Regions from separate parts of the Brevibacillus sp. LEMMJ03 genome, predicted to be linked through region 2. Evidence: riboswitches for the same ligand, from Rfam matches in the RefSeq annotation. Region 2 holds a riboswitch; each other region holds the start of a gene.
The links. Region 2 has a riboswitch for cobalamin ahead of FOI68_RS09975 (energy-coupling factor ABC transporter permease). Riboswitches for the same ligand answer to the same signal wherever they lie in the genome.
Positions count from the first base shown of each region.

Region 1: another riboswitch for cobalamin. It lies ahead of FOI68_RS08310 (ABC transporter substrate-binding protein); the one in region 2 lies ahead of FOI68_RS09975 (energy-coupling factor ABC transporter permease).
Region 3: another riboswitch for cobalamin. It lies ahead of cobO (cob(I)yrinic acid a,c-diamide adenosyltransferase); the one in region 2 lies ahead of FOI68_RS09975 (energy-coupling factor ABC transporter permease).

Region 1 covers NZ_VKJN01000005.1:54,747-61,873, forward strand. Annotated here, with positions in the region: gene FOI68_RS08290 (hypothetical protein) at 1-685, opposite strand, end outside; gene FOI68_RS08295 (sigma-70 family RNA polymerase sigma factor) at 655-1,203, opposite strand; gene FOI68_RS08300 (heme ABC transporter ATP-binding protein) at 1,315-2,115, opposite strand; gene FOI68_RS08305 (FecCD family ABC transporter permease) at 2,112-3,194, opposite strand; gene FOI68_RS08310 (ABC transporter substrate-binding protein) at 3,261-4,271, opposite strand; cobalamin riboswitch at 4,510-4,713, opposite strand; gene FOI68_RS08315 (M24 family metallopeptidase) at 4,730-5,824, opposite strand; gene FOI68_RS08320 (alpha/beta fold hydrolase) at 5,984-6,187, shown strand; gene nikC (nickel transporter permease) at 6,306-7,127, opposite strand, start outside.
Region 2 covers NZ_VKJN01000006.1:111,275-118,401, reverse strand. Annotated here, with positions in the region: gene ald (alanine dehydrogenase) at 79-1,203, shown strand; gene FOI68_RS09980 (quinone-dependent dihydroorotate dehydrogenase) at 1,533-2,621, shown strand; cobalamin riboswitch at 2,711-2,902, shown strand; gene FOI68_RS09975 (energy-coupling factor ABC transporter permease) at 3,052-3,813, shown strand; gene FOI68_RS09970 (energy-coupling factor ABC transporter substrate-binding protein) at 3,814-4,101, shown strand; gene cbiQ (cobalt ECF transporter T component CbiQ) at 4,098-4,889, shown strand; gene FOI68_RS09960 (energy-coupling factor ABC transporter ATP-binding protein) at 4,893-5,732, shown strand; gene glnA (type I glutamate--ammonia ligase) at 5,885-7,127, opposite strand, start outside.
Region 3 covers NZ_VKJN01000002.1:366,326-373,452, forward strand. Annotated here, with positions in the region: gene cobJ (precorrin-3B C(17)-methyltransferase) at 1-1,002, opposite strand, end outside; gene cbiB (adenosylcobinamide-phosphate synthase CbiB) at 1,030-1,998, opposite strand; gene FOI68_RS04350 (histidine phosphatase family protein) at 2,092-2,673, opposite strand; gene cobS (adenosylcobinamide-GDP ribazoletransferase) at 2,679-3,419, opposite strand; gene cobU (bifunctional adenosylcobinamide kinase/adenosylcobinamide-phosphate guanylyltransferase) at 3,416-3,979, opposite strand; gene cobD (threonine-phosphate decarboxylase CobD) at 3,952-5,061, opposite strand; gene cobO (cob(I)yrinic acid a,c-diamide adenosyltransferase) at 5,061-5,609, opposite strand; cobalamin riboswitch at 5,813-6,026, opposite strand; gene FOI68_RS04375 (hypothetical protein) at 6,118-6,639, opposite strand; gene FOI68_RS04380 (M23 family metallopeptidase) at 6,724-7,127, opposite strand, start outside.

The sequences.
Region 1 (7,127 bases), on a different contig from region 2:
GGTAGCGGGTAATCAGCGGCGTGACCAGTTCCCGGTTGGCCGGCGACACGCCCTCCTTCACCTCGACGAACACCTGTCCGAAATGCTTGCCGCCGGAGACGACCTGCAGCTTCCAGATGCCCGCATGCGGCAGTACGATCCCGGAAGGAAAATGGCCGTCCGCGTCATACTGCGGTCCCGCCACCCGGTAGCTGCCCAGCTCCACGCGCTCCCCCTCGGTGCTCCACCCGACCAGATTCACTTCCGGGGCAAACGGGCCATTCAGCAGCCAGAACACGTTTTGCATCTGTCCTTCGTACAGCTCATCCGTGATGATGCGCACCGGCTTCTCGCCGACGTAGCGGAACGGTTTGCCGTCATGGACCGTCTCCGTCTGCGGCGACGGTTTCCACAGCACGGGAGGAGAGGAGACGAGGCCGAACAGCGGGGGTACGGTTGTCTCCGGCGCGGGGCCGGGGGCGGTCGGCTGCTTGGGCTGCAGCGCATCGGGCCACCACATCCACAGGGCCAGCAGCGTCACCGCGGCGGACGCCGACGCCAGAAGCGGTCCGCGCCTCTGCCGCTGCGACCGCTGTCTGATGCGCTTTCGCACGGCTTCTTCCATTCCGGGGGTAAACGTCACGTCCTTGCACACCGTTTCGTCAGCCCGCTCCTTCAGCTCTCGCAGCCATTGGTCCCGTTCCATTCCCATTCCTCCCTTGACTCCATCCGCTGTCTCAACTGCTGCCGGGCGCGGTGCAGCCGTGTCCGGACCGTTCCCTCCGTCACGCCAAGCACTTCGGCCGTTTCCGCGATGGACAGATCGGCGTAGTAGTGCAGCGCGATCACCTGGCGGTACAGCGGCGGCAGCTCCAGCACCAGGCGAACCAGCTCGTCCCGTTGCGCCCGCTCCATGACCTGCCGCTCCGCGGACACGTCGCTCTCCCGGCTGATCCAGGAACGAGGCAGCAGGTTGCGAAACGCCCAGGAGCGCAGGCACCCTTTGCACTCGTTCACGGCGATCCGGTAGAGCCAGGTGCGGATGCTGCTCTCGCCGCGAAAACGGGGCAGGTGACGGTACGCTTTCAAAAAGATGTCCTGCGTGATGTCTTCCGCCAGGCTGCGGTCTTTCACCATCAAGGTGACCAGGCGAAGCACGCGCGTCCCGTATTCCCGCATGATCTGTTCCAGCACCGCTTCCGCCGTCGGCTGCAGTTTCTCCACGCGGCGCGCCTCCCTTCGTGTGCATTCACCTGTTTAGATGCGGCCGGCCGACGGAATGTTACAACGTTTATGGCGAAAAACGGGTCCAGGTGCGCGGAAGTACGTCTTACGTCACCTATGCCAGACGGCTGCCTGACTGCCGCCCGTCCGCTCCGGCATGAAGAAAATGTGCGGCTTCCCCGTCCGGGGGTGGATCATCACGTCCGCTTCCACGCCGAAGACGTCGCGGATCAGCTCCGGCGTGAAGACCTTCTCCGGCGTGCCGGAGGTGACGATCCGTCCCTCCCGGATCACGTAAAGACGGTCGCAGTACATCGCGGCCAGGTTCAGGTCGTGCAGCGCGGCGAGGACGGTGACCCGCAGCGTTTTCAACAAATCCAGCATGTGCAGTTGACATCGAATGTCCAGATGGTTCGTCGGTTCGTCCAGGACGAGCAGCTTCGCCTGCTGCGCCAGTGCCCTGGCGATCAGCACCCGCTGTTTTTCCCCGCCGGACAGCGACAGGTAGCTTCTCTGCGCAAACGCCTGCATCCCCACCCGGGACAGCGCCTCCTCACAGATTTGTTGATCCTCGGAGGTATCCGCCTCCCAAAACCGCTTGTGCGGAAATCGTCCCATCATGACGATTTCGGCCACGGTGAAGTCGACTTCCATCGAAGACTCCTGGCGCACCACGGCCATCCGCCGGGCCGCCTGCTGCGGCGACAGCCGGTAGAGATCATCGCCGTCCAGCGAGATCAGCCCGGCGTCCGGCTTCAGCACGCGGTAGATGCTCTTCAACAGCGTCGACTTCCCGCTCCCGTTCGGGCCGATCAGGCCGACGAGCTCCCCTGTCCGGACCTGCAGGCCGACATCGTGGAGCACTGCTTTTTTGTCGAGCGTCACGGAAAGGTCTTGGGCCGTCACGTTCACCGTCCATCACCTCCAAACGAATAGGAACTGCGGCGCATCAGCCAGAGAAAGAACGGTCCGCCGCACAGGGCCGTGACGATCCCGATGGGAAGTTCCTGCGGCGCGAACGCCAGTCTGGCGATTACGTCGGCCCAGACGAGAAATACCGCTCCCAGCAGGGCGCAGACGGGCAGCACCCGCCGATGGTCGGAGCCGACGACGATCCGCACGATGTGAGGCATCATCAGCCCGACGAATCCGATTGCGCCGCTGATGGCCACCATCACGCCGGTCAAAAGCGCGGTAATCACGAGCAGCCCCTTGCGGAACCGTTCCACATGCACCCCCAGCGTGCGGGCGGTCTCCTCGCCCATCAGCATGGCGTTCAACGACCGGTAGCGGGTCAGAAGAAACGCAAGCCCGGCGGTCACGGCAGCAGCCGGGAGGGCGAGAAACTCCCATTTGGCGCCGGCCAGGCTGCCCGTCATCCAGAACAGCACGGCCTGAATGCCGTGTTCTTGGGGAGAGGAAAAGACGAGCAGGCTGGTCGCGGCGGACAAGACGGCAGACACGGCGATGCCCGCCATCAGCAGGCGAACGGTGGCGTTTTGCCCGCCGAGCCGGGAGAGGAAAAAGACCAGCAGGAGGGCGCCAAGCGATCCGGTAAACGCGCCGACGGACAGGGCGTACTGGCCATACAGCCCGAACGCGCCAAACAGCATGACCGACGCGGCCCCGACAGACGCCCCCGAGGAGACGCCCAGGATGTAGGGATCGGCAAGGAAATTGCGGACGAGCGCCTGGATGGCCGCCCCGACTACGGAGAGGCCGGCCCCGACGAGGGCGCCAAGCAGGACGCGGGGGAGCCGAATCTCCCAAATGATCGTCTCTGCCGCCTTTGACCAGTCGGGCTGCACCCATTCGCCGAAAAACGGCAGCCTGGACAGGGCAATTCCCCAGACCGTACGGGGATGGATGTCAACCGAGCCCAGCGTGACGGCAAACGTAACGGACGCCAGCAGGAGAGCCGTCAGACCGACGAGAACCGCGCAGAACCACCCCCGGCCTCTCTCCCCGATGAAAAACGCTGCTTTCCGCAAACCAATCCCTCCTGTCGAATGTGGTGAGGCGGCGGGAGAGGACGGCTCCGTCCCGCCCGCACGGCCTTAGTCTTGAAACTTCTCCGGATAGAATCCTTTGGCGAGCGCCTCCAGGGCCATTGGCGCCCGGACCCCCTCTGCCGCCGCGGAGAGAGGGAGGACGATCAGCTTCTGGTTTCGAATGGGCGGCAGGTCGGCCAGCTCTTTTTTCGACAGCAGCAGCTCCCGTTTTTGCTCGACGGTCTTGTCGCCGTAGTCGACGATGACGATCACGTCCGGCTGCCGGTTGACAACCTCTTCCCAGTTGACGGTGGCCCAGCCCTTGGGGATGTCGTCGAAGATGTTTTTGCCGCCCGCCATCGCGATCAAGCGGGTCATGTAGTTGTTGGCGGCCGTCAACGGCTGATCCTCCCCGCTGTCGTAGACAAACACGCGCAGCGGTTTTTCCGGCTGTCCGATCCGCTTGGCGATCTGCTCCATCCGTTCGTTCATCCGGGCGATCAGCTCGTCCACCTTTGCTTCCACGCGGAAAATGCGGCCGATGTTGCGGATGTCCGTGTACACGTCTTCCAGTGTGGGCGACGTCATGTTGGAGGACTGATGCAGATACGCCTTGATCCCCAGCTTCTCCAGCTCTTCCACCGTGCCCACCGCTTTGTCGGTGAAGGCGCTTTTCCATCCGGCGTAGACGAAATCCGGTTCCGCCGCCAACAGCACCTCCTTGGACGGGTATGTCTTGGACAGCACGGGGATTTTTTCATACGCTTCCTGGTATTCCGGCAAAATGCGGTCGTCCAGATAAGCCGTTCCCGCCATCCTGTCCGCCAGACCCAAGGCCAGCATGATTTCCGTCGTGTGCTGATTCAGCGTGACGGCCCGTTTGGGCGGCTGTTCAAAGGTCAGCACGCGATCGCCGTTTTGAACGGTAACCGGCTGCGCCGCTTCCGCTGCTGCAGGCTCTGCGGCCGGTTGCTGTTGACGGTCGTCCGGGTGGGAACTGCCGCACGCCGACAGGAGAAGGGCAAGCAGCACTGTTTTGACCAGCCAAAAGCGGGAATTGAAACGAAATTTTTTCATGACACGTCCTCCTCTGCATATTTGATAATCGCAATCATTACGTTTTATACAAAACCTCCATGATACGGTCTCGCCCGCTCGTTGTAAACCTTTTTCCCACGTGTTCCGCAGCAACAAAAAAGCATCCCCCGTGTTGGACGAGAGATGCCAGTCTGCATGCGGACACGACAAAAGAACAGACGCGGGGCGCCTTTTCTTTCCGTTCCCTGCTTTCCACACATCCCCATCCTCGTGGGTTGAGCGTGATCGCTTCACGGCAGGTCTCCTGGCTTGGGTTCATCGCCCCCTGCACCTTCCCATCTCCCCGAATCAAGCGAGACAGTGGCTGTCGCAGGGCGCTCCCCGTCACAGTGGCGGGACCGCGTCGGACTTTCACCGAACTTCCCTTTTAAGCGCCCGGGCGCACCTGCACCCGGACGGCACCGTGAAACGCGCTATTCCGTTTTTTCGTCTGAGCCTTACCCGATGACGGTCAGCTGTTTCGGGAACTGCGTCAATACCTCGCTGCCGTTTTCCGTCACCAGCACGTCGTCCTCGATCCGCACGCCGCCCACGCCGGGGAGGTAAATCCCCGGTTCGATCGTGAAGACCATGCCGGGACGAAGCACTGCCTGGTTTTGCCCGTGAACCGACGGATACTCGTGGACGTCCATGCCCAACCCGTGGCCCAGACGGTGCATGAAATACGGGCCGTACCCTTTCTCCTCGATCACGCGGCGAGCCGTCTGGTCGAGGTGAGCCAGCGTGACGCCGGGGCGCACCTCGGCGATGGCCGCTTCGTTGGCCGCGAGCACCGTCTCGTAGATCTCCCGGAGCTGCGGGCTGATCTCGCCGACCGCAAAGGTGCGGGTGATGTCGGACACGTAGCCGTCAGCCGCCACGCCCAGGTCAAACAGCAGCAGTTCTCCCTCGCACACCTGCCGGCTGCCCGGAGTTCCGTGCGGCAGCGCCGATTTTTCCCCGGCCAGCACTATCGTGTCAAACGACGGCCCGTCCGCCCCCAGCCGCTTCATCTGGTACTCCAGTTCGGCGACGATCTCCATCTCGGTGACGCCCGGTTTCACTTTTTTCAGGCTCTCGCGCAGCGCCTCTTCCACCAGCCGTACGGCGTGCTTGATGCGGGCCACTTCCTCCGCCGACTTGATCAGCCGCATTTCGCGGAGCGGCTCTTCCACATCGGCGTACCGCGCTGCCGCCACGACCGCGCTCATCGCTTCGAAGCGCTCCACGGTCATGTGGCTCTTTTCGATGCCCAGCCGCGTCAACCCGGCGGGCAGCGCCTGTTTCAACACGTCGTACGGATTGTCCGTATCGGTATGCGTCAGGATCTGCTTGACGCCGGACGCCGCCTCGGCCGCCGCTTCGCGATCTAGCGCCGGGACGATCAGCGACGGTTCGCCCTGCGCCGGGATGATGAGGCCCATGAACCGTTCGTGGGGTTCCGTAAAAAAGCCGGTCAGATAGTAAACGTGTTTGGGCGAGGTGATCAACACCGCGTCCAGCTCTTCCTTTTCCATATACGCGCGCAACTGCTGCATGCGCTCCTGGTACAACTCGCTCACCCTGCTTTCTCTTGGTTTCTACTGCGAGGATACCATGTCCCCGGGAAAAAAAGAAGCGGACGGGCAAAAAAAACCGACGCCCGCACCCTGTGCCGGCAGTACGCGGCGGGCCATCGCTACCGCTGCACCGAACGGCTGCCGGAAATTCGCGTGCCGGCGCTGCTCGTCTACGGCCAGCAGGACAAGCGGATGCACGCGTACGGCCGGCTGCTGGCCAAGCGCCTGCCCCATGCCCGGCTGGTCCTGATTCCCGGCGTCACGCATCAGGTCGTCACCCGGGGCGCCGATGCGTGTAACGAACGGTGCCGGGCGTTTGTCCAATCGGTTGGACGCGAGACTGTCGATGTAAGGTGAGCGCAGAGGCATCCGTCCGGTTGGGTCTTTGCATGGACCCGGCGGATGAAGCCGAAAAAGGCTGCCGCCCATGCAAAAAGGCTGCCGAGCACCTCGACAGCCGGACGGGTTGGCTTTTTCAGTGTTTCATCCGCGGGTCCAGCGCGTCGCGCAGACCGTCGCCGATCAGGTTGAAGCCGAGCACCGTCAGCATGATGGACAAGCCGGGGAAGATGACGGTCCACGGCGCTTTTTGAATGTACTGGCGGGAGTCGGACAGCATCAGTCCCCACTCCGGCTGCGGCGGCTGCGCACCCAGTCCGAGGAACCCCAGGGCCGCCGCTTCGAGAATCGCCGTGGCGATGCCCAGCGTGCCGGTGACGATGATCGGCGCCAGGCTGTTGGGCAGGATGTGCTGCAGAATAATCCGCGAGTTTTTCGATCCGATCGCCTTCGCCGCCATGACGAACTCTTCCTCTTTCAGGCTTAACACCCGCGAACGGACCAGCCTCCCGTAGGTGGGAATGTTGACGATGGCGATCGCCAAAAGGGCGTTTTCCAGCGACGGGCCGAGCATCGCCACAATCGCGATGGCGAGCAGGATGCTGGGGAAGGCCAGCATGATGTCAAACAGCCGGGAGATGATCATGTCCACCCACCGGCCGTAATAGCCGGCGAGCAGGCCGAGAAACGTGCCGGCGATCACCGACCCGATAACGGAGAACAGCCCGACGCGCAGGGAGATTTGCGCCCCGTAGATCACCCGGGTAAACACGTCCCGCCCGTTGTAGTCGGTCCCAAACCAGTGCTCGGCCGACGGCGGCTTGTTCTTGTCGATCAGCTCTCCCTTGTCGTATGCGTAGGGGGTAATGTACGGAGCCAGCAGGGCCAGCAGCACAAACACGAAAATGATGACGAAGCCGGCGATGGCCATCCTGTTTTTGCGGAGCGTCCGCCAAGC
Region 2 (7,127 bases):
CCAAGGAAACGCGTCCTGAAAACGCTGTACAATGGTAGTACACTCGTTAATCGGCGTTGCGAAGGAGGACATACTACCATGATTGTAGGGATTCCCAAAGAGATCAAGAACAACGAAAATCGCGTAGCCATTACGCCTGCCGGCGTGGCTGCACTGGTGCAAAACGGCCACACGGTTCGCATCGAAAACGGTGCCGGCCTGGGCAGCGGCTTTACCAATGACGATTACACGGCGGTTGGGGCGCAGATCGTCGCGACGGCGGCGGAAGCCTGGGCAGCCGATATGGTGATGAAAGTAAAAGAACCGCTTCCGTCCGAATACGGCTACTTCCGCGAAGGCCTGATCCTGTTTACCTACCTGCACCTGGCGCCGGAACCGGAACTGACCCGCGCCCTGATGGAGAAAAAAGTGGTGGCGATCGCGTACGAAACCATCCAATTGGACAACGGCGCACTGCCTCTCCTGATGCCGATGTCCGAAGTGGCCGGCCGCATGTCCGTGCAAATCGGCGCGCAGTTCCTGGAGAAGCCGTACGGCGGCAAGGGCGTGCTGCTCGGCGGCGTGCCTGGTGTGCAGAAGGGTGAAGTGGTCATCATCGGCGGCGGCATCGTCGGCACCAACGCGGCCAAAATGGCGGTCGGCCTGGGCGCCAACGTCACCATCATCGACGTGAACGCCGATCGCCTGCGCCAACTGGAAGACCTGTTCCAAGGCCGCGTGCAAACGCTGATGTCCAACTCGTTCAACATCGCCAACGCGGTGAAAAAGGCGGACCTGCTCGTCGGCGCCGTGCTCATCCCGGGCGCCCGTGCGCCTCGCCTGGTGACGGAAGAGATGGTCAAAACGATGGCGCCGGGCTCCGTGATCGTCGACGTGGCCATCGACCAGGGCGGATCCATCGAAACGATCGACCGCATCACCACCCACGACAACCCGACCTACGAAAAACACGGCGTGATCCACTACGCGGTCGCCAACATGCCGGGCGCGGTGGCGCGCACTTCCACGCTGGCCCTGACCAACGTGACCGTGCCCTACGCCGTTCAGTTGGCCAACAAGGGCTACCGCCAAGCGATCCTGGAGAACCGCGCGCTGGCCAAAGGGGTCAACGTGATCGACGGCAAAGTGACCTACAAGGCCGTCGCCGAAGCGCACAACCTGCCGTACGTCTCCATCGACGACGTGCTGCTGGTGAAAAACTGACCGGGCCGGGACGATCCCAGCCGACACAGCACAACCGTGACCAACTGCCTGCCCTGCCGATCGGGGCGGGCAGTTTTTTTTGCCGGGAGATCGGGTTTGAGAGAATACAGGCATAGGGAATGAGGATAATAGTTGCTAAAGGCGCCGGCTGCCGGCAGGCAGGAGGAGTTGTGACGGAATAGCCGCCTGCTGCGGATGGACCAGTGTCTTCCCTAGATATTGGCAGAAGGTTTTCCGTAACCGGAGGGAAAGGGTACTTCTCTCGTAGTGCGTACCCTTTTGCAAATATGGTATGCTACTAGGCAGTAGAACGAGTGAGGAGTGCAGCGATGTATCAACTGGTCAAAAAGTTCCTGTTTCAGATGGACGCGGAAGAGGCGCACGAGAAGACCATACACGTGCTCCGGTCAGTGGAAAACTCCGCACCGGGCAAAAGCATCCTGAAGATGGTGTACCAGTTCCGCGACGAACGTTTGGAGACAAAGCTCTGGGGCATCCGCTTTCCCAATCCGGTCGGACTGGCCGCCGGATTTGACAAAAACGCCGAAGTCTACCACGCGCTGGCTTCGCTGGGCTTCGGGTTCGTGGAAGTGGGCACGATCACGCCGCAGGGACAGCCGGGCAATCCGCAGCCGCGGCTGTTCCGCCTGCCGGAGCAGCAGGCGGTGATCAACCGCATGGGTTTCAACAACTACGGCGCCTACACCGCCTCGCAAAACCTGGTGGACTACGCCTATGCCGACATCCCGATCGGCATCAACATCGGCAAGAACAAGCTGACGCCCAATGAGGAAGCGGCGGCCGATTACAGCAAGTGCCTGGACCTGCTCTATCCGTACGGCCATTACTTTGTGATCAACGTCAGCTCCCCCAACACGCCCAACCTGCGCGATTTGCAGGAGTCGGAAAGCCTGCGGGCCATCATCCGCGAAGTGAAGGCCAAGGCGTCCGAACTGGAGATGCGCGGCGTCAAGGCGAAGCCGATCCTGGTGAAGGTGTCGCCCGACATGGCGGACGAGCAGATGAGTGACGTGGTCAGGACCGCGGTGGCCGAGGGGGCGGCCGGCATCATCGCCACCAACACGACGCTGTCCCGCGATGGGGTGGAGAGCCATCCCTACGCCGAGGAGGCGGGCGGCTTGAGCGGAAAGCCGCTGGAGGAGCGGTCCACCGCCTGGGTAAGAGAAATTTACCAGGAAGTGGGGGACAAGGTGCCGATCGTCGGAGTGGGCGGCATTTTCACCGGCGACGACGCCTACCGCAAGATTCGCGCCGGCGCCAGCCTGGTGCAGGTGTACACGGGGATGATCTACCGCGGGCCGGGCATCGCCCGCCAGATCAACAAACGGCTGGTGCAGCTATTGAAGCAGGACGGGTTTGCCCGCATCAGCGACGCGGTGGGCGTGGACGCGCGATAGCGCACCTCAGGGCAAAAGCGATTCTCCCCTTTTGCTTTCGCGGGGGTTCGTATATAATGGACGCAAACGTCCAAGAAAATGATGGAAAACGGAATACAACGGAGCTAGGTGCCCTTATGCATATAAGGGGTAACAGGGAATCGGGTGAAAATCCCGAGCGGTCCCGCCACTGTAACCAGGGAATTCTCTTTTGACAGGCCACTCGCCGGTCACCGGACGGGGAAGGCAAAAGAGCGTGATGATCTGGAAGCCAGGAGACCTACCTAGCTGCCGCACCCAAAAGCCTTCGAGGAAAGGAGAGGTGAGCCCAGGCAGTACGACTGTTTCGTTTCGGGAGTAGTCGTCTATTGACATTGCGCAAAGCTCATCCGGCCGGATGAGTTTTTTTCTTGGACGTTCGATGTCGAACCAGATAGGGAGAGGATGCTGAATGAGCCGTTCGCGTTCGCTGATGAGCGGATTGCTTGTGACCGGATTTGTCCTGTACGTTTTGCTGAATGAACCCGAGACCGGATACGCCATGCACATCATGGAAGGCTTTTTGCCGGTGGGCTGGTCGCTGTTCTGGTGGGCCGTGTTTCTGCCCTTTTTCCTGCTGGGCCTGAGCTCCATCAAGCGGCTGGTCCAGGATAACCCCGAATTGAAGCTGTTGTTGGGCGTGGCGGGGGCGTTTACCTTTGTCCTGTCTGCGCTGAAAATTCCGTCCGTGACCGGGAGCAGTTCCCACCCGACCGGGACGGGCCTGGGAGCCATCCTGTTCGGCCCGCTGGTCATGTCGGTGCTGGGCACCCTGGTGCTGCTGTTCCAGGCCCTGCTGCTCGCCCACGGAGGCTTGACCACGCTGGGCGCCAACGCGTTTTCCATGGCGGTGGTCGGGCCGTTTGTCGCCTACGGAGTGTATCGGCTGGTGCTTCGGGCCAACGGCGGCCAGCGGCTGGCTGTCTTCCTGTCGGCGGCCCTGGCCGACCTGAGCACGTACGTGGTGACGTCGCTGCAGTTGGCGCTGGCGTTTCCGGCCGCTTCCGGCGGTGTCGCCGCCTCGTTCGCCAAATTTGCCGGCATCTTCGCGCTGACGCAGGTTCCGCTGGCCGTAAGCGAGGGGCTGCTGACGGTGCTCGTCTGGAACTGGCTGCAGTCGTACAACGCAAAAGAGCTGATGCAGCTGCCGCTGCTCAAACGGGAGGGGATGTAAATGAAACGCTGGTCCAACTGGGTGCTTTTGCTGCTGGTGGCGGTGCTGGCCGCGCTGCCGCTGGTATTGGTGAAAGATTCGGAGTTTGGCGGGGCGGACGGCGCGGCGGAAGAAGCGATCAAAGAAGTGGCCCCCGGCTATGAGCCGTGGTTCCAGCCGCTGCTGGAGCCGCCGGGCGGCGAGACGGAGAGCCTGCTGTTCGCCGTGCAGGCCGCGCTGGGCGCCGGATTTATCGGATACGCAATCGGCCTGTACCGAGGCCGGTTGAACAACAGCAAGGAACAATGATCGGGCAGTTGGATGCGCTCGCCTACGCCAACCGGCTGCGCCGCCTGTCACCCGGGCGCAAGCTGCTGTTTGCCCTGGCGCTGATGCTGATCGTCCTGGCCAGCCATCCGCCCGTGCAGCTCGCCGCCTTTGTCTGGATCAGCGTCTGGATCGTCGGCTACGCCCGCATCCCCTGTCGCGTCTACCTGGTCGGCCTCGTTCTCGCGCTGTCGTTTTTGGCGGCGGGAATGCCGGCCCTGTTGGTGGAAGTGGCGCCTGTAACGGGGTGGGGCAGCGGCGCGAATGTCCTGGCCGCCTGGCAGTGGGGAGGCTGGGTGGCCTATGTGACAACGGACGGCGTCGCGCGGGCGGCGACCCTCTTGTGCCGCTCCCTCGCGGCACTGTCGTGCTTTTATTTCGTGCTCTTTACCGTGCCGTTTGCCGAGCTGCTCCAGGTGCTGCGCCGCATCGGCCTGCCGGCGGTGCTGACCGATCTCGTGATGATCATGTACCGCTTCGTGTTTGTGTTTCTGGAAACGGCAGCCTGGCTGCGGACCGCGCAAATAGCGAGGGGCGGTTATCAGGGAGTTCGCGCGGCGCTCCGCGACACCGGCAGGTTGGTTACCCGGTTGTTCGGAAGAGCGATGCTCCGGTATCGGCAGGTGTACCTGGGCATGATGGCGAGAGGCTTCACGGAGGACTTTCGCGTCGTCGGCCTGTCGGCACATGTCCGCTCCAAACGGCACGAGCGGGAGGCGCTGGCCGGATGCGTGCTGCTGGCGGCATGGGAATGGTGGATCGGAGGATGAGACGTGACAACGCATGTGCTTGAGTTTGCCGACGTGCATTACACCTACCCGGGCGCCCGCCAGCCGGCGCTGAACGGCGTGACGCTGGCCGTGCCCGCCGGCCGGAGATGCGCGCTGCTCGGCCGCAACGGCTGCGGCAAGTCGACGCTGTTTCTGCATGCGAACGGCATTTTTCGCCCGCAAAAGGGACAAGTCCTGTGGAAAGGCGTCCCGATCAGCGCTCGCCGGGCGGAACTGCAGGCGCTCAAACGAAACGTGGGCCTTGTGTTTCAGGACCCGGAACAGCAGTTGATCGCCGCCACCGTCGCCGAGGACCTGTCGTACGGGCTGTGCAACCTCCATCTGCCGGAAGACGAGATCAAGGAAAAAGTGCGGCGGACACTGGAGGCGTTCGGGATGAGCGAGTGGGCCGACACCCCGGTGCACCATCTGAGTCTCGGCCAGAAGCGGCGGGTGGCACTGGCCGGCGTGATGGTGATGGAGCCGGAACTGCTTTTGCTGGATGAGCCGACGTCCTACCTGGACCCGTGGCAGACGGAGGCCTTTGTCCGCGAGCTGGAGCGCATCCATGCGGCAGGCACCACGATTGTGATGGCGACGCATGACCTGGATTTCGCGTTTGCCTGGGCGGACTGGGTGTTTGTGATGGACGCGGGGCGGCTTGTGCTGGCCGGGGAGCCGGAGCGGGTCTTTGCCTGCCGGGACATCCTGGCCGACTTGCGGATGAAACCGCCCGCCGTACTGGAGCTGTGGGAAGCCATCCCCGGCCATGTGAAAGAACGGCTCGGCCGCGGCCTGCCCCGGACGCCGGGCGAACTGGCGGAGCGGCTGCGTTCGCTGTAACGAAGCGGCTGAAACCGTTGGCCGTTCGCATGACGCTTTTTTGACGCGAAAAGACCGAGGGACTGTGCCTCGGTCTTTTCGTTTCTCGCGGCAGATTCGGTTTTTCGCGGTTCCGGATCGAAGAGGAACCGGTTCGCCGTGCGGGCCCCGGCTTACAGATCATAGTACAGTTCGTATTCCTTCGGATTGACGGTGCGTTCCACCTGTTGGATTTCGCCGCGCTTGAGGGCGATCCAGCTTTCGATCACGTCGCGGGTGAAGACACCGCCTTCCAGCAGGAAGTCGTGGTCGCGTTCCAGCGCGTTCAGCGCTTCTTCCAGCGAGCCGGGTGCGCTCTTGATCTCCTGTTTCTCCGCATCGGAGAGGTCGTAGATGTTGCGGTCAACCGGCCCGTAGCCCAGTTCGCGCGGGTCCAGCCTGCGCTTGATCCCGTCCAGGCCGGCCATCAGCATGGCGGCGAAGGCCAGGTACGGATTCGCCGTGGAGTCCGGGGTGCGGAACTCGATGCGAGCCGCTTTCGGCGTCACGGCAGCCACCGGAATGCGGATGGCGGCGGAGCGGTTCCCTTTGGAGAAGACCAGGTTGACCGGCGCTTCGTAGCCGGGCACCAGCCGTTTGAACGAGTTGGTGCTCGGATTGGTCAGCGCGATCAGGGCCGGCGCGTGATACAGGATGCCGCCGATGTAGTAGAGCGCCATTTGGCTCAGATTGGCGTAGCCGCCTTTTTCGTAGAAGAGCGGTCGTTCGCCGTCAAACAGGCTTTGGTGCACGTGCATGCCGCTGCCGTTGTCGCCGACGATCGGCTTCGGCATGAAGGTGGCCGTTTTGCCGTGCTTGGCCGCCACGTTGCGGACGATGTACTTGAACAGCAGCAGGTTGTCGGCCGTGCGCGTCAGGGTGTCAAAGCGGAAGTTGATTTCCCCTTGGCCGGCGGTGGCCACCTCGTGGTGATGGCGCTCCACTTTCAGGCCGGCTTGGGTCATCAGTGTGCACATCTCATTGCGGATGTCCATCTGCGTGTCGGTCGGCTGCACGGGGAAGTAGCCGCCCTTGTTGCGTACCTTGTAGCCCAGGTTCTGCCCTTCCTTGCCGGTGTTCCAGAACGCTTCCTCGGAGTCGATGTGGAAAAAGGAGCCGGACGGTCCGGAAGCGTAGCGGACGCTGTCAAACAGGAAGAACTCCGATTCCGGGCCGAAGTAGGCGTCGGTGGCCAGGCCGGTCTGCTTCAGGTAGGCCTCCGCCTTCAGGGCGATGCCGCGCGGGTCGCGTTCGTAGGGAGTGCCGTCCGGATTGCAGATGTTGCAGACGATGTTCAGCGTTTTCGCTTCGACAAACGGGTCGATAAACGCGCTGGCCGGGTCGGGCATCGCCACCATGTCGCTTTCCTCGATACCT
Region 3 (7,127 bases), on a different contig from region 2:
CGTCTCTGGTCCTTTGTCCGCATGAAGCGCGGCGAGCGCCTGCATCGCCCACTCGTACGGCGTCCTGTCGGCGTCAGGCTGCTCCCGCTGTCCGGTCGACGCGTCCAGGACAGCCGTGGCGGACTCCTCCGAGGCAGGGGATGGCGCTGCATGAACTCCGCCGCTTCCCGCCTGCGCTTCCAGCGACCACGGCTCGTTTTCCACCCGCAGGCGCTGGTGGGGCTTCAGCGCCTGTTCGTCTGTCGTCAGCGTATACTTGCGCTGATAGCCGCGCGGTGTAATCATCAGGCCGTCGTAGACAAAGGTGGAGGAGTTGCCGATGATCACCGTCGTCAGCATGCCGATGTCGTGCTCCAGCATGTTGGCCAGCGTGGTCAGCTCGATCCGCTCCCGCTCCCGATAGGCGCTTTTGACGATGCCGACCGGGGTGTCGGGCGAGCGGTACTGGAGCAGGATGCGCTGCGCCTCCACGATTTGACGCGTCCGCCGTCCGCTGCGCGGGTTGTACAGGGCGATGACGAAATCGGCCTGCCCCGCCGCGTCGATCCGCTTGGCGATCAGTTCCCACGGCGTCAGGTGGTCGCTCAGGCTGATGGTGCAGGCGTCGTGCATGATCGGCGCCCCCAGCAGGGCCCCGCAGGAGTTGATCGCGGAGATGCCGGGAATCACCTCCACCTCCACGCCGTTCGCTCGCGTCCAGCCCTGTTCCACCAGCACTTCGTAGACCAGCCCGGCCATGCCGTACACGCCCGCGTCGCCGCTGGAGATCACCGCCACCTTTTTGCCCGCTTCCGCCTGCCGGACGGCTTCCCTCGCCCGGCTCACCTCTTCCGTCATGCCGGTGCTGACGATCTCCTGACCGGTCAAGAGGCCGCGGATCAAGTCCACGTAGGTGGTGTACCCGATGATCACGTCACTTTCCTCGATCGCTTCCCGGGCCCGCTTGGTGATGTGGTCGAAACTGCCCGGCCCAAAGCCGATGACAAACAATTTTCCGCTCATGAGGAGCCTCCTTTCCATAACGCGTCCCTATTCGCCCGTACTCACGGATATCCCGAAGGCCGCCGCCATGCAGACGACAAGCCCCAGGACCGACACCAGCTTCATCAGCCGGACCGCCGCGCCGATGTCGTCCGGGCGGAGCGGCCGGAGGGGATTGCCCAGTTTGGCCCGGTTAGACGGCACGCCCTGGTAGTAGTTGAGTCCGCCAAGCTGCACGCCGAGCGCACCCGCCACGCCCGCTTCCGGCAGTCCGCTGTTGGGGCTGGGGTGCAGCCGGGCGTCGCGCCGGATCACCGCCCAGCACTGGCGCCAGTCCAGCCGCATCAGCCAGCTTGCGGCGACGAGCAACAGGGCGGTCAGGCGGGCGGGCAGGAAGTTGAGCAGGTCGTCAAACCGCGCCGACGCCCAGCCGAGATTGCGGTACTTCTCGTTCTTGTAGCCGACCATCGAGTCCAGGGTATTGGCCGCCCGGTAGGCCATCGCCAGCGGCGCGCCGCCCAGCGCGGCGTACACCAGCGGAGAGATGATCGCGTCGACGATGTTCTCCGCCACCGTCTCCACCGCCCCCCGGCAAATCTCCGGTTCGTCCAGCCGCTCCGTGTCCCGGCCGACGACCATGGAGAGCGACCGGCGCGCCGCCTCCCGATCACCTGCCCGGAGGTGATGAAAAACTTCCATGCCGGCGTCGGCCAAGCCTTTGGTGGCAATCGTGGCGGAAATCAGCCAGACTTCCAGGGCGACGGCCAGCCAGGGATGGACCCTTCCCGCCGCGTACAGCAGTGCCCAGGTGACAACAAGGCTGCCGCCTGCGATCAACAGCGGGAACAGCAGGCCGGCCGCTTTCAGGTGCTCTTCCCGCTTGACCAGCGCGCGCAGCAGCCGCTCCAGCCGCAAGATGCACCAGCCCATTCCGACCACCGGATGCGGCAGGCCGCGCGGATCGCCCACCACCCGGTCTATCCAGTACGCCGCGAGCAAAATCAATGCCTCGTTCATCTCGTCCCTCTCTTTGTTTCCACTCACGGAAGTTCCGTTCTTTTTCCCGGACGGGAGGCAGGCAAGCTCCAATCTCCCGCATCTCCCGCCTGCCTAGCGCCGCACCGACGCCGTCCAGCGGCTTCCGTCCCACTCGGCGACGAGGACGGCGCCGTGGCCCACGCCGTCCACCTGCCAGTAGCGGCCGGGATCGTTTTCCACCCAGGCCGCCTGAAACCAGCGGATGACGCCGCCGTGGGTCACCAGGCAGACCGTATCGTCCATGGAGACGGACTTCATCAGCCGCATCAGCCAGCGATCGACCCGCTCCCCCAACTGGGCCAAGGTCTCCCCGCCGGGCGGAGCGCAGTCGAACGGATTGTCGTACCAGCGGCGGGCGTGCTCGCCGTCCCGGGCCATCAGCTCGTCATAGGTAAGCCGCTCCCACGCGCCAAACGACAGCTCGCGCAGAGCGGGAACGGCCCTGGGCTCCAGTCCCCAGACCGCTGCCAGCCGTTCCGCCGTTTGCCGGCAGCGGAGCAAATCGCTGGTGTACAGCGCCGACGGACGTTCCGAAGCGAGCAGCCGGGCCACCTGCTCCGCCTGGGCGCAGCCGTGCTCGTTCAGCGGCACATCGCTGTGTCCCAGGTAGCGGCCGGCGCGGTTCTCCTCCGTCTGTCCGTGCCTCACCCACATCCATCTCACGGCCACCAGCTCCCAATCAGGATGAGCAGCATCACGGCTTCGGCACTCTCGATCAGGGCGCCGTAGCAGTCGCCGGTCAAGCCGCCCAGCTTGCGGGCGACGGAGCGGGCAAACAGCAGGCTGGCCGCGAGCGACAGCAGGACGGCAGTCACCGCCCGGACGTCGGCGATCCACCAGCCCAACGCCAGCACCAGCAGATAGCCGATACCGATGTGCCAGGGACGGAGCGCCTCGCCGACGCTTTTGCCGATGCCCTTTTCCCCGGTGACATACGGCCAGCAGCGGATCGCCAGCAGCACATGCGTGCGGGCGGCGGCGGGCACCAGGAACAGACAGACGCTGAGACCCGCATGGTCAAGCTCGGCCAGCGCCGCCGTCTTGACCAGAAGCAGCACGATCGCCGCCAGCACCCCCATCGCGCCGGTCCGGCTGTCTTTCATGATTGCCAGCATCTGTTCCCGCGGCCGGCTGCTGCCCAGACCGTCGGCCAGATCCATCCAGCCGTCCAGATGCAGCCCGCCGGTGATGTAGACCCAGCAGGCCATCGTCAATACGGCAGCGGTCAGCGGCGCAAACGCCCACAAGGCCGCCTGATGCGCTCCCCACAGCACAAGGCCGATCACCAGCCCGACAGCCGGGTACCAGGCGACGCTCTTCTTCCAGGCTTCTTCCGACGGGCGCAGCCAGGGAACAGGGATGCGGGTAAAAAACGACAGTGCATGAAAAAACGCGTTCATCCTTTAATCCTCCAGGGAATGCCGGCCAGGACGGCGTAGACGGTATCGGCCCGTCTGGCGGCCAACTGGTTGACGTCGCCCAGCACGTCGGCAAACCAACGGCCCAGCTTGGTCATCGCGACGCCGCCCAGACCCACCTCGCTGGTCACGGCGATCACGGTCCGGCCGCCGCTGCAGGCGGCATCCAGCCACAGCTCCGCCTCGTCCATGAGCGCCCGCGAGATCGCTTCGTCCCGCCAGGACGCTTCCGGCACGCTCATCAGCCGCGTGCTGATCCACGTCGACAGGCAGTCCAGCAGCACCACCGGATACCTCTCCATTTGGGGAAGGGCAGCGGACAGGGTGCCGTTCGTTTCGGCCAGTCCCCAATCTCGGGGTCGCCGCGCCCGGTGCCGCTCAATCCTTTGCTTCATTTCCTCGTCCCATACCTGGCCGGTGGCCACGTACAAGACGGGGCTTCCCGCCTGTGCGGCCAGTTCTTCGGCGAAGCGGCTCTTTCCCGAGCGGACGCCCCCGGTCACCACGATCAGGCTCAGCGCCGCTCCCTCCTTTCGCTCCACACGTCCCGCAAGGCCGCCAGCAGGCGGTCGTTTTCCTGCCGGGTGCGGACCGCGATGCGAAAATCACCGGGCGTCAAGCCGGGGTACATGGCGCAGCTGCGAATCAGAATGCCCCGTCTGCCCAGCATCTCCTGCAGTCCCGCCGCCGTCAGCCCAGCCGGACAGCGCACGAGCAGAAAGTTGGCCTCGCCCGGCCAGACGCGCCAGCCCAACTCCTCCCCGATGACGCCGGACAGATAGGAGCGCTCCTCGGCGATCAGCCGCCTGGTTTTTGCTGCGTAGTCGGATTCCTCCAGACAGAGCTCCCCGACCGCAAGCGCCAGACTGTTGACGCTCCAGCTCACCTGCTTTCCCCGCAGCCGTTCGATCAGCGCGGGAACGGCGACGGCGTAGCCGAGGCGCAGCCCGGGGATGGCGAACATCTTCGTCAGCGAGCGCATCACGAGCACGCGCGGAAACCGGGAAAGCCTGTCGGCCAGCGTAAACTGCCGCTCTTCCGCGACAAAGTCGAGAAACGCCTCGTCGACCACCAGATGCGTGTCCGTCTCGACCGTCCAGCCGGCCATCTGCAGCAGTTCGTCCGGTTCATACAAGAGGCCGGTCGGGTTGTTGGGAGAACCGACAAAGACGAGGTCCGCCCGTTCAAACAGCCGGTACAGTTCCGCCTCATCCGGCTTGAAGCCGCGTTCTTCCCGGCCCGGGCACGCCAGCACGCGGGCGCCGAACTGCTTGGAAAGTTGGGCATATTCGGAAAAGCAGGGCGTGACGATGCCGACCGTCTTTGGCTGCAGCGCGAGGATCGCCAGGGCCATCGCCTCGGCCGCCCCGTTGGTCGGCAGAAGCCACGACGCCGGCAGGTTCAGCTTCGCCGCCAAGGCGCTGCGAAACGACCGGTGCCCCGGATCGGGATAGTGAACCACCTGGGGCAGCGCCTCCCGCAGTCCTTCCAGCACGCGGGCTGGGGGGCCCAGCGGGTTGATGTTGGCGCTGAAATCCACAAATCGCCCGGCTTCCACGCCGAAGCGCTCCGCCGCCGTGACCAGATCGCCGCCGTGGCCGAACACCTCCAGCACGTCCGTCATCAATACTCCACCCCCAGGACTGCGGGGATGCCCTCGTCATAGTAGTGCTTGACCGCTTTCATCTCCGTCACCAGATCGGCGATCGCCGTGATTTCCGGCCGCGCGTCTCGTCCCGTAATCACCAGATGCACGTGGCGCGGCCTGTTCTTGATCGTGTCCAGCACATCGTCCAGCGGCAGCACGTCCGCCACGGGAAAACGATCAATCGCCAGCGCGTTGTTCAGCTCGTCGAGAATCACCACGTCGTACTGGCCGCCCATTACCTGCTCCTTGGCGTAGCGCCACGCTTCCCGCAGGGCGGCGCGGTGCTCCTCGGGCGTTTTGGTCCAGGTAAAGCCGACGCCTTTCTGCACCATCTCGATTCCCAGCCGGTCAAACACGATCTTTTCCCCGTAGGTGCGCTCCGGCGACTTGATAAACTGAACCACCAAGACGCGCTTGCCGCGCCCGGTCGCCCGTACGGCCAGCCCGAGTGCCGCCGTCGTCTTCCCTTTGCCGTCCCCGGTGTACACCAGGACCAGTCCCCGCTTGTTGTCGGGTTTGTTCATCGGCCCGTTTCCTCCCCTCTCGCCGGCCAACCAGGGACGCGACGCCAAACGGTCCGCTCCCTGTAGGCCATCGCAAACACCGTTCACATTTTCTTTCCAGAAACAACAAAAAACGCCTTGCTTTCCCTGGAAACCAAAGGAAGCAAAGCGTCGACACGACGTCCACGACAATCCTCACCTTTTCCTTTGACCCGAAGGAAATCAGTGCACACGCAAAACAGGCAGGTCTCCTGGCTTGAGGATCGCCGCTTTCCTTCTCCTTCCCACTCCCGCTGGAGCAGTGGATGGCTGTCGCCGTGAAGGAAAACTCCCCTCTTACAGTGGCGGGACCGCGTTGGATTTTCACCAAACTTCCCTTTTAACTTCACCCACCCGGAAGCGTCCGCGCAGGTGAAGACCTGTTTGCTCCGTATGAAGCTGTCTGTGCCGCACATGACTGGCACTTGTCTCCATCATAACAAAAGTGGCCGTGGATAGGAAGGAAAAAGCGGGGGTTCAATGGGCTGTCTTATTCGCTGCGAGTTGTCGTGCCGTCTGGATTCATGATTTCATCCTCGATGGTTCCATTCACATTGGAGTAAAAATGTAGATCGTGATTCGGGCCTTGAAGGTAAGCGATGGTGTACAGGTACACCCGTTCATCTTTCCAGCCGATGAAGAAAGCTGCTCCTACTTTTCCACTGCGAATTCCTTCTTCATCAATGACATGGTCGGGCACCGAAGGCTGGTAATCCTCCTCTGTGAAGAAGCGGTACAGCCAGAATTCTTCACAGCCGTTTTCGAGATCCCCCTGGTCATCCACGAGAACGTAACGGTCTCCGAACAGTGCGGCGACTTCTTGTTTGGATGAGCCGATTTTTACGTTGTCTTTTATCCTGGCAACGGTTTGCAGCACATCTTCTTCACGAACGGTCTGCCTTTCTGGTGAGGATACGAAGATTCTGTCAAACGAATCAATGGTATAAAAGGTGACCAAGATCGCGGCAATGGCTGCGGGAAGAGTTAGGTATAGGTACGTTTTTCTTTGCAAAATGGTTGTCCTCCTTCGTTATTGAATAGAAAATGTAACACTCTCACGCTTTAAGTCATGAGAGTGTTTTTAAGTGGAGTTAATCTAGGATTTACCCAAAATTTTCTTTTCTCTTTCAGGCGACAATGAAGTCTTCATAATCTTATTAATATCTTTTTCTGTTAATTTGAAATATTTTTTAAAGTTTGTCATTGTACGCTCTGACTCCTCAATAGAGTCCATCCATCTAAAAAATTCGTCCTTACCAACGTAATCGATAAGTAAAAAGTCGAAGAAGTATTCCGGATCGTCGAACTTTTCCTCGTGTTGTCCTTGTGTATCTCCCCCAAGATCTATATTTAATAGTGAAGGTCTCTTTTCGGGCCAAAAAACCCAGGGAGAAAACGTATCGTAATCACCCGGATAAGTCATTCCTTTTGCATTTACATCGAAGTGTAAATGGTAACCAGTGGCTCCACTTTTACCAGAGGTAGCAATTGTTGTACCTT